3 regions of the Paenibacillus sp. SN-8-1 genome follow, and region 2 is predicted to be linked to each of the others. Evidence: a T-box and tRNA genes for the amino acid it is inferred to sense, from the RefSeq annotation. Region 2 holds a T-box; the other regions hold tRNA genes.
What was found. The T-box of region 2 lies ahead of argS (arginine--tRNA ligase). A T-box ahead of a tRNA ligase gene usually reads a tRNA of that ligase, here a tRNA-Arg.

Region 1 (3,191 bases), 830 kb from region 2:
AGGCTGGGGGTGGAAGTGCAGCAATGCATGGAGCTGACCAGTACTAATCGGTCGAGGGCTTATCCAACACAGCTCGGAAGGACGCAGTCCAAGAAGAGCATACGCAAGTTCGTTTCGTATCTAGTTTTCAGGCGATCAAGCCTGAATTGAATAATGTTCCCTGATAGCTCAGTTGGTAGAGCACTCGACTGTTAATCGAGTTGTCACAGGTTCGAGTCCTGTTCGGGGAGCCATATGGAGAGGTGTCCGAGTTGGCCGAAGGAGCACGATTGGAAATCGTGTAGGCGTCACAAGCGTCTCGAGGGTTCGAATCCCTCTCTCTCCGCCACTATTATTGTAAGGCCCGTTGGTCAAGGGGTTAAGACACCTCCCTTTCACGGAGGTAACAGGGGTTCGAATCCCCTACGGGTCACCACTTTCATTAAACAGCTTCAAGTGGGGATGAGAACCCATCAGGGTTCGTCGGAGCATTTGGTTCGTTAGGAATACATTGCAGTCTCGTTCGAAGAACGAGTATCCCCTACGGGTCACCATTATTCACACTTGATTTTATAGCAGTGTATCTGCTAAAATAAAGATTATGTTTAACATATGGAGGCTTAGCTCAGCTGGGAGAGCATCTGCCTTACAAGCAGAGGGTCGGGGGTTCGATCCCCTCAGCCTCCACCATATTGTTATACTGACGCGGGGTGGAGCAGCCCGGTAGCTCGTCGGGCTCATAACCCGAAGGCCGCAGGTTCAAATCCTGCCCCCGCAATTGATTTACATAGTGTGGAGCCGTGGTGTAGAGGCCTAACATGCCTGCCTGTCACGCAGGAGACCGCGGGTTCGAATCCCGTCGGCTCCGCCATTTAAATCTTATAATTTAATATGTAATAGTAAGCATTATGGCTCGGTAGCTCAGTCGGTAGAGCAGAGGACTGAAAATCCTCGTGTCGGCGGTTCGATTCCGTCCCGAGCCACCATGATTCTTTTACACCGTGCCGGTGTAGCTCAACTGGTAGAGCAACTGACTTGTAATCAGTAGGTTGGGGGTTCAAGTCCTCTCGCCGGCACCATTTTTTGGAGGCTTAGTGAAGTGGCTAAACACGGCAGACTGTAAATCTGCTCTCTACGAGTTCGGTGGTTCGAATCCATCAGCCTCCACCAGTTTTTAGGGGCATAGTTTAAAGGTAGAACAACGGTCTCCAAAACCGTTGGTGTGGGTTCAATTCCTGCTGCCCCTGCCAATTTCATAATGTGTAAGTATTATGGCGGTCGTGGCGAAGGGGTTAACGCACCGGATTGTGGCTCCGGCACTCGGGGGTTCAAGTCCCCTCGATCGCCCCATTAACTTTACATTGGGGATTAGCCAAGCGGTAAGGCAACGGACTTTGACTCCGTCACCCATAGGTTCGAATCCTATATCCCCAGCCATTTAATATGCGGACGTGGCTCAGCGGTAGAGCATCGCCTTGCCAAGGCGAGGGTCGCGGGTTCGATTCCCGTCGTCCGCTCCATTTATGGCGCCATAGCCAAGTGGTAAGGCACAGCTCTGCAAAAGCTTTATCCCCAGTTCAAATCTGGGTGGCGCCTCCATTCTTAAACTTTGATAGACAGTTTTACCGTATTAAATATTTGCGCCCTTAGCTCAGCTGGATAGAGCGTTTGACTACGAATCAAAAGGTCAGGAGTTCGAATCTCTTAGGGCGCGCCATATTCTCATTAATCTATTGAGAAGAATTACACACCATGCCGGTGTGGCGGAACTGGCAGACGCGCGCGACTCAAAATCGTGAGGGAAACCGTGGGGGTTCGAGTCCCTTCACCGGCATATAGTTTAAAGTAGACCATGAACATTAGTTCATGGTTTTTTTATTTTATTTTTTACTTCGTCCAAACTTTTCCAGTTAGAGTGTGTTCTTTATTATAAGAATCATCTATCACGTGGAGAGGGAAGGGGAAGCAGTAATGAACAATAAGAACAGCAGCAAGGAACAGTTAACTCAAACTTCTAGGGAGGGTACATATGCTCGAAAGAATAGGCCACTAGTTTTTGCAGCATGTACGTTAGTGCTTCTAATGTTAAGCGGTCCTACAGCCGCTTGGGCAGACAATACAGTGATCATATCTGACACTAAGGATTCCAGGGCTTCAGGCAGCACGGTTTCTGCATCTACATCTACATCTGTAAATGGAACTAGTGATAAATTGCCAAATGGGGCTAAAATTACTTCTGCTCAAGCTGACAAGGCGGTAAAGGAAATGTTTCCGCTGCTTTCTAAGGTGACACTGAGCTCCGCAGAATTTGGCAATCAGAATAGCTACCCAGTGGATTACGATAAGAAGTGGGAGCTTCAATATAATCTTCAGATAGGTAATTGGGGCACCTCATTCAGTGCTCAAGTGGATGGAGTGACCGGTGAAGTAATATATGTTAGTCTGCCTGGTCGTCTAATCCAGATGTATACCAAAGAAGGAGCCTCCAAAGTTGATGAGACCAGTGCCAAGAAGATTGCCTTAGATTGGTTGAGTGCCAAAGTTAAAGGATTAGATGTCCAAAGTCTTAAAGAAGACAATAGCTATAATCGGCAAAGTGGTTCCCTATTTACGGCGCAAGATTACTACTTCAATTTTAAGGTGCCGGTAAATGGCCTTTATTCGGACTTTGAGTCGGTCCAGGTTGGGGTTAACTATAACGGTGAGGTAACGGTGTATAATCGTAGTAAGGCTTACGCGGTGTATCCTTCCCCTAAGCCAGCAATTACGCTGGAGAGTGCAGAGCAGAAGTTCAAGGATAGCTTTGATGTAGAACTGTCTTATATTCCAGATAGACTTGATTCTAGAGAAACAACCAAGTACTTCTTGGGGTATTTACCGGTTGATAGAAGTATGAATAGTATTGACGCAGTTACAGGAAAACAGACGGAACCTCAAGTGGGTTCAGTTCAGAGCATTCAGAAGGCAGAGGATGTTCCTTCAGGTGGTAGTAATTTCACTCCATCCAAGGAAGCAATTCAGGACGGTGATGAGGCTCTAGAACGGATTAAATCGTTCATACCTATCCCTCCCGAGTTCACCACTGAATACAAGCAGTTGTCGAGAAGATGGAATAATCCTAATCAGAAAGTATGGAATATTTCACTTAGAGACAAAGCGGCAAACGGTGTACCAGATGAGGGTATTAATGCCGAAGTCGAAGCAAGCACGGG
Region 2 (3,191 bases):
CAAGAAAATCATATTTATCCTGGAAATGGGCATAGAATGTTGTTCGATTTACAGCGGCCTGCGCTGCGATATCATGTACAGAAATGGAATAAAAGTTCCTCTTCTCCCCAACCAACTCGTTAAACGCCTGCACGAGCTGTTGGCGGGTTCTTATTACACGCGGATCATCAGGATTGACTGACATAGGGCCCCCTCTTTCCCTTGAACTTAAATAAACGGACAAAAGGATGAATATGTAGGTAACACAACAAAAACAGCTTTTTGCAGGTTGTTGGCAGAGCGCAATCCTTTTATCTTCTACGTATACGATTATGATTTCACAAACTAAATCGTATGGCAAGAAACCCATTCTACGAGAAGTAAATGAAAGGATGCATGCAGAAATGATTGTTGTTACCGGAGCCAACGGAAATTTGGGAAGGAAGATCGTTGAGGAGCTTCTCGGGCGTGTTCCTGCGGAGGAAATTGGTGTGAGTGTCCGGGATGTGAGCAAGGCACAGGATCTAAGAGAACGCGGAGTTCGTGTTCGACAAGGAAATTTCGACGATTCCGAAAGTCTCCTTCACGCCTTTGAACAAGCGTCGCAAGTTCTCATTGTTTCTTCTAACGCTTTAGAAGAAAAAGAGGCTGTCCGCCAGCATCAAACCGCCATTGATATGGCCAAGAAGGCTGGGGTGGGCCGAGTGCTGTACACGAGCCATATGGGTTCATCTGCGGCATCACATTTCCCGCCCATGCTCACCAATGCGGCTACAGAAGAGATTCTGAAATCTTCAGGGATGGCTTTCACGTCGCTACGATGCGGTTTTTTTGCCACCTCAGCATTATTGATGATCAGCGATGCCTTGAAAACAGGGGAATTAATAGTCCCAGAGAGCGGCCCGATTGCCTGGACGACTCACTCGGATCTGGCTGCAGCTACAGCGGCTATCTTGACAGAGGGGAAGCTAGGTGGGATTACCCCTCCTCTTACGGCCTCCGAGGCAATAGATATGGAAGGGATTGCGTCGATGGCTTCCAAGATTTTGGATCAGCCGATTCGGCATATCGTTGTGTCCGATGAGGAATATCGGACACGCTTGACATCTCATGGAATGCCGGAAGCGATCATCAATTTGCTTACAGGTATCTTTCAAGCAAGCCGGCAGGGAGATTTCTCGCAAATCGATCCCACTTTGGAAAATCTAATCGGACGTCCTCCAATCAGCTTCCAGGATTTTTTAAAAGACTCGATTCTCCAATAAGGATATTATTCATTTCGCCGTTAGCCCCGTTACGGAGAACTGTACCCTAAGTGACGGCAAGTTCTTTGAAGCGGATTGAACGGGCAGAATTGTTCAAGTGTAGTTCAAAACAGAGTTATTTTCCAATATAAAACTAACTTGCTTTTTTATGGTCGATCCCCTAAAATGATGACAATCATAGTATCGACGATGAACGGGAGAGTAGTCCGCGTTAGCATGCAACAGCGAGCCGGGGGGGTGGGAGCCGGTGCTAATGCGCGGAGGAAGCGCACCCGGGAGTTGGCTGTCTGAACCGGTCCTGCAGACCACAGTAGGTCAGCCCGGCAGTTGCCGTTATCGCATCAAGAGGAACTACCGTTCTCTCTTTCTCACTTGTGGTGTGTGAATAGATCGGAGTGTTCCAGAAGAGTGGCACCGCGGATAAACCTCCGTCTCTTATTAGAGACGGAGGTTTTATTATTTTTATTGAAGGAGGACGGCAGTTATGAGAATTTTAGAAGCCGCAGCCGAAGCCATTACACCGCTTATTCCAGGGCTTAGCAGAGAGGATGTGCTGGCTTTGCTCGAACTTCCACCGCGTCCGGAAATGGGCGACGTGGCTTTCCCCTGTTTTACGCTAGCAAAGACGCTACGAAAGGCCCCGGCTGTCATAGCTACTGATCTTGCGAATGAGCTGAACATGCCTGATGGCGCCGCATCTGTGGAGGGGATTCGCACTGAAGCGCTCGGCCCGTATGTTAACTTGTTCTTTGAGCCGACGATTTGGGGGCTGCGAATCGCATCAGATGCGTTCAAGCCGGACTACGGTCATTCACAGATAGGAAGCGGACAGCGTGTCGTTATCGACTTGTCCTCACCAAACATTGCTAAGCCGTTCGGCGTCGGTCACTTGCGCTCTACCGTCATTGGCTCGGCGCTCGCTAACCTGTACAGTGCGTGTGGCTGGGATGTGGTGAAGGTGAACCATATCGGCGACTGGGGTACACAGTTCGGCAAGCTGATGGAAGCGTACCAACGATGGGGGGATAACGACAAACTCAATGCTGAACCGATAAAGGAAAGCCTCAGACTATATGTACGTTTCCATGAGGAGGCGGAACGCGATCCGTCACTCGAGGATGCAGGAAGGGACTGGTTCCGACGACTCGAGCAGGGCGATCCGGAGGCGGAGCGGCTCTGGCGCTATTTTGTCGGGGTAAGTATGGAAGAATTCGACCGGGTCTACGCCCGACTTGGTGTGAAATTTGATCATGTAATGGGAGAAAGCTTCTACAATGACAAGATGTCTCCTGTAGTGGATGAGCTACGAGACAAGGGCTTGTTGGAGGAAAGCGACGGGGCCCAGGTCGTGAGGTTGGAAGAGGAAGGGCTTCCTCCATGCCTGATTCTGAAATCGGACGGTACGACAATCTACCCAACGCGGGATTTGGCAACGGCTATTTACCGGAAGTCCGCAATGGGTGCGGATCGAATCCTCTATGTCGTAGGAGCGGAGCAGACGCTACATTTCAACCAAGTATTCGCTGTCCTTCGTCTGATGGGCCATGAGTGGGCCGATTCTTGCGAGCATGTGCCGTTCGGTTTGATTAAGGTGCAAGGGAAGAAGATGTCGACTCGAAAAGGAAAAGTCGTTTTCCTGGACGAGGTTTTAGACGAGGCTGTGCAAAAGGCGCATGAAGTGGCTTCGGGGGGCGGTCTTAGTCCAGAGGAAGCCATTGAAGTGGCGAAGGCTGTTGGTATCGGCGCGGTAATTTTTGATGATCTCAGAGGAAGTCGGATGTCGGAGATCGATTTCTCGCTAGACGAGATGCTTCGATTTGATGGGGATACCGGCCCGTACGTCCAATATACCTATGCGAGGGCTGCCAGTTTGATCGAGAAGGGAAAGGTTGCAGGGGTCAATCCCCTCGATTTTAAAGAACTGGAGGTATTTGCTTCAGTTGGATC
Region 3 (3,191 bases), 660 kb from region 2:
AACAATGGGGCACACGCAAGTTCGTTTCGTATCTAGTTTTCAGGTGATCAAGCCTGAACCGATTTTAAGCTGCAAGCCTTGATAAGGTATGATATTTTCTCGCAGTGATGAGTTTTCTAAGGTCGGATATTTTCCTGAAGTGATTCAGGGAGTATTGACCCGGAAAAATCCTGTTTGGTGGCGATGGCGGAGGGGTTCCACACGTACCCATCCCGAACACGACCGTTAAGCCCTCCAGCGCCGATGGTACTTGGACCGCAGGGTCCTGGGAGAGTAGGACGCCGCCAAGCGATTACGTTTATTCCCTGATAGCTCAGTTGGTAGAGCACTCGACTGTTAATCGAGTTGTCACAGGTTCGAGTCCTGTTCGGGGAGCCATTGCTCTCATAGCTCAGTAGGTAGAGTGCATCCATGGTAAGGATGAGGTCACCGGTTCGATCCCGGTTGAGAGCTCCATTTTCTCTGGTTGATGACAGCTATAAGTCGTCAAACGATGAGGCCCGTTGGTCAAGGGGTTAAGACACCTCCCTTTCACGGAGGTAACAGGGGTTCGAATCCCCTACGGGTCACCATTTTCTTCTTAATGTAAGTTGGATATGGCTAGAATTATATGAGTGATATCAGTACATACTATGTCCTAAAGTCTTGCCAAAGTATCCATAATGTTTTAATTCATATGGAGGCTTAGCTCAGCTGGGAGAGCATCTGCCTTACAAGCAGAGGGTCGGGGGTTCGATCCCCTCAGCCTCCACCATCGTTTTTATATCTGAGGACAAACTGTCCAAAGTGAGACATTGGGGATTAGCCAAGCGGTAAGGCAACGGACTTTGACTCCGTCACCCATAGGTTCGAATCCTATATCCCCAGCCATTTTGAGCCATTAGCTCAGTTGGTAGAGCACCTGACTTTTAATCAGGGTGTCGAAGGTTCGAGTCCTTCATGGCTCACCATTTACCTTGATTGTCATGGTGAATAGTGTTACTTGTGCGCGTGTGGCGGAATTGGCAGACGCACTAGACTTAGGATCTAGCGTCTTTGACGTGGGGGTTCAAGTCCCTCCACGCGCACCATTTGCGGACGTGGCTCAGCGGTAGAGCATCGCCTTGCCAAGGCGAGGGTCGCGGGTTCGATTCCCGTCGTCCGCTCCATTATTTGCGCCCTTAGCTCAGCTGGATAGAGCGTTTGACTACGAATCAAAAGGTCAGGAGTTCGAATCTCTTAGGGCGCGCCATTTTACTTGCAATTGATAATCTCATAAGCAGCACCATTTTCGGGACGTAGCTCAGCTTGGTAGAGCACCTGGTTTGGGACCAGGGGGTCGCATGTTCAAATCGTGTCGTCCCGACCATTATTTCTTCGGTGCGGGTGTAGTTCAATGGTAGAACTTTAGCCTTCCAAGCTAATAGCGTGGGTTCGATTCCCATCACCCGCTCCATAATTCACCAACAGCATCATCGTAAGCGATGGTGTTTTTTGTTATAATACGTTTTATTTTTACCCATGGATTTTACTGCTTTGACGTGTCAGCGCATTGATTGAATGTTGAAGTGGTTTTTTATGCAGATGGATATGTTCATGTTAATCAGGGAGTTCTAGTTTCTTCGATGAGAATTAAACTTTTGAGAGACTAGCAAAGTTCTATCTATGGGCTATAATAATACAAATAAATGATTAAATATTTAACTTATTTACCTCTTTGGCTGAATCTACAGCCTTGTTTTAATAAATAAAGTGAAGATTTTATGCACCGTTTATTGTATTATGTAAAAAGGCATTACAAAGACGGAAACAGGAGAATTGGGAGGAGAAGCATGACAGAACTAGCGGTAACCGCAAACAAAAGTAATTCCAACAACCTGCTGCGGCGTGATATTCGTTTTTTGGGCAATATTTTGGGAGAAGTCCTTGTACATCAAGGCGGTAATGAACTCTTAGATATTGTCGAAAAGATACGTGAAGCCAGCAAGTCACTTAGAGCCGTATTTCTACCTGAACTGCATGAGGAGTTCAAACAGCTTATTAACACGCTTGAGCCGGACATCCGACATCAAGTCATTCGGGCTTTCGCTGTTTATTTCCAGTTAGTTAACATTGCAGAGCAGAATCATCGTATTCGCCGCAAGCGTGACTACGAGCGTTCTGCCGGGGAGACGGTACAGCCTGGATCTATTGAGGATTCTGTTAGAGACCTTAAAGAACGCGGCTTCTCCTACGATGAAGTACAGGATATTTTACAAGGCTTGTCTTTAGAGCTTGTCATGACAGCTCACCCGACGGAAGCAATGCGCCGTGCAATTCTCGATATTCACAAACGGATTGCTGATGATGTTATGCAGCTGGATAACCCGACTTTGACTTTCAGAGAACGCGAGCAGCTTCGTGAGAAATTGCTGAATGAGGTAATTACCCTATGGCAGACCGATGAGCTTCGTGATCGCAAACCTACAGTACTCGACGAGGTTCGAAATGGTATGTACTATTTCCACGAGACTTTGTTCCATGTGCTGCCTGATGTATATCAAGAATTGGAACGCTGCTTGACGAAGTATTATCCTGAGCATAACTGGCATGTTCCGACATATCTGCGTTTTGGCTCATGGATCGGGGGAGACCGGGATGGTAACCCTTCCGTTACAGCGGAAGTAACTTGGGAGACTCTGTTAATGCAGCGTAAGCTGGCTGTGCGGGAATACCAGCGTATTCTGGCTGAATTGTTCCGTTACTTAAGCTTCAGTACAAGCATCGTCAACGTTACTGACGAGCTGCTTACTTCCATTCAGAAGGATCGGGAGACGGTCGTTCTGAACAAAACGCCTCAATGGCGGAATGAGAAAGAGCCTTATCGGGTGAAACTCACTTATATGACGGAAAAGCTTCATAACGTCATCGATGAGTCGAAGAAAGATTCCATTGATCGCTACAATAGCGTAGCGGAATTGGTTGAGGATCTTAATGTTATTGATCGCAGTCTACGCCATCACTATGCTGATTATGTGGCAGATACGCATATCCGTTACTTGATACGCCAAGTGGAGCTGTTTGGCTTCCATACAGCCAAGCTGGACATTCGCCAGCACAGTCAGGAGCATGAGAATGCTATGACTGAAATTCTTGCTCATATGAATGTTACAGAGAACTACGGTGAGTTAAGCGAAGACAAAAAGGTAGAGCTGTTGGAGCGTATTCTTAAC

Region 1: it has a tRNA-Arg gene. The T-box ahead of argS (arginine--tRNA ligase) is inferred to sense a tRNA for this amino acid. The anticodon was not compared.
Region 3: it has a tRNA-Arg gene. The T-box ahead of argS (arginine--tRNA ligase) is inferred to sense a tRNA for this amino acid. The anticodon was not compared.

Annotation. Positions count from the first base shown of each region.
Region 1 covers NZ_CP194782.1:3,712,169-3,715,359, reverse strand. Annotated here, with positions in the region: rRNA gene ACRRNK_RS18240 (23S ribosomal RNA) at 1-67, shown strand, start outside; tRNA gene ACRRNK_RS18235 (tRNA-Asn) at 158-233, shown strand; tRNA gene ACRRNK_RS18230 (tRNA-Ser) at 237-328, shown strand; tRNA gene ACRRNK_RS18225 (tRNA-Glu) at 341-415, shown strand; tRNA gene ACRRNK_RS18220 (tRNA-Val) at 594-669, shown strand; tRNA gene ACRRNK_RS18215 (tRNA-Met) at 684-757, shown strand; tRNA gene ACRRNK_RS18210 (tRNA-Asp) at 774-850, shown strand; tRNA gene ACRRNK_RS18205 (tRNA-Phe) at 890-965, shown strand; tRNA gene ACRRNK_RS18200 (tRNA-Thr) at 983-1,058, shown strand; tRNA gene ACRRNK_RS18195 (tRNA-Tyr) at 1,065-1,149, shown strand; tRNA gene ACRRNK_RS18190 (tRNA-Trp) at 1,156-1,229, shown strand; tRNA gene ACRRNK_RS18185 (tRNA-His) at 1,254-1,329, shown strand; tRNA gene ACRRNK_RS18180 (tRNA-Gln) at 1,342-1,416, shown strand; tRNA gene ACRRNK_RS18175 (tRNA-Gly) at 1,425-1,499, shown strand; tRNA gene ACRRNK_RS18170 (tRNA-Cys) at 1,505-1,578, shown strand; tRNA gene ACRRNK_RS18165 (tRNA-Arg) at 1,620-1,696, shown strand; tRNA gene ACRRNK_RS18160 (tRNA-Leu) at 1,734-1,813, shown strand; gene ACRRNK_RS18155 (YcdB/YcdC domain-containing protein) at 1,951-3,191, shown strand, end outside.
Region 2 covers NZ_CP194782.1:4,538,135-4,541,325, reverse strand. Annotated here, with positions in the region: gene ACRRNK_RS22275 (TetR family transcriptional regulator) at 1-184, opposite strand, end outside; gene ACRRNK_RS22270 (NAD(P)H-binding protein) at 312-1,244, shown strand; T-box leader at 1,425-1,683, shown strand; gene argS (arginine--tRNA ligase) at 1,729-3,191, shown strand, end outside.
Region 3 covers NZ_CP194782.1:3,881,535-3,884,725, reverse strand. Annotated here, with positions in the region: rRNA gene rrf (5S ribosomal RNA) at 174-290, shown strand; tRNA gene ACRRNK_RS19115 (tRNA-Asn) at 303-378, shown strand; tRNA gene ACRRNK_RS19110 (tRNA-Thr) at 381-456, shown strand; tRNA gene ACRRNK_RS19105 (tRNA-Glu) at 498-572, shown strand; tRNA gene ACRRNK_RS19100 (tRNA-Val) at 679-754, shown strand; tRNA gene ACRRNK_RS19095 (tRNA-Gln) at 796-870, shown strand; tRNA gene ACRRNK_RS19090 (tRNA-Lys) at 875-950, shown strand; tRNA gene ACRRNK_RS19085 (tRNA-Leu) at 987-1,070, shown strand; tRNA gene ACRRNK_RS19080 (tRNA-Gly) at 1,074-1,148, shown strand; tRNA gene ACRRNK_RS19075 (tRNA-Arg) at 1,155-1,231, shown strand; tRNA gene ACRRNK_RS19070 (tRNA-Pro) at 1,272-1,348, shown strand; tRNA gene ACRRNK_RS19065 (tRNA-Gly) at 1,362-1,435, shown strand; gene ppc (phosphoenolpyruvate carboxylase) at 1,812-3,191, shown strand, end outside.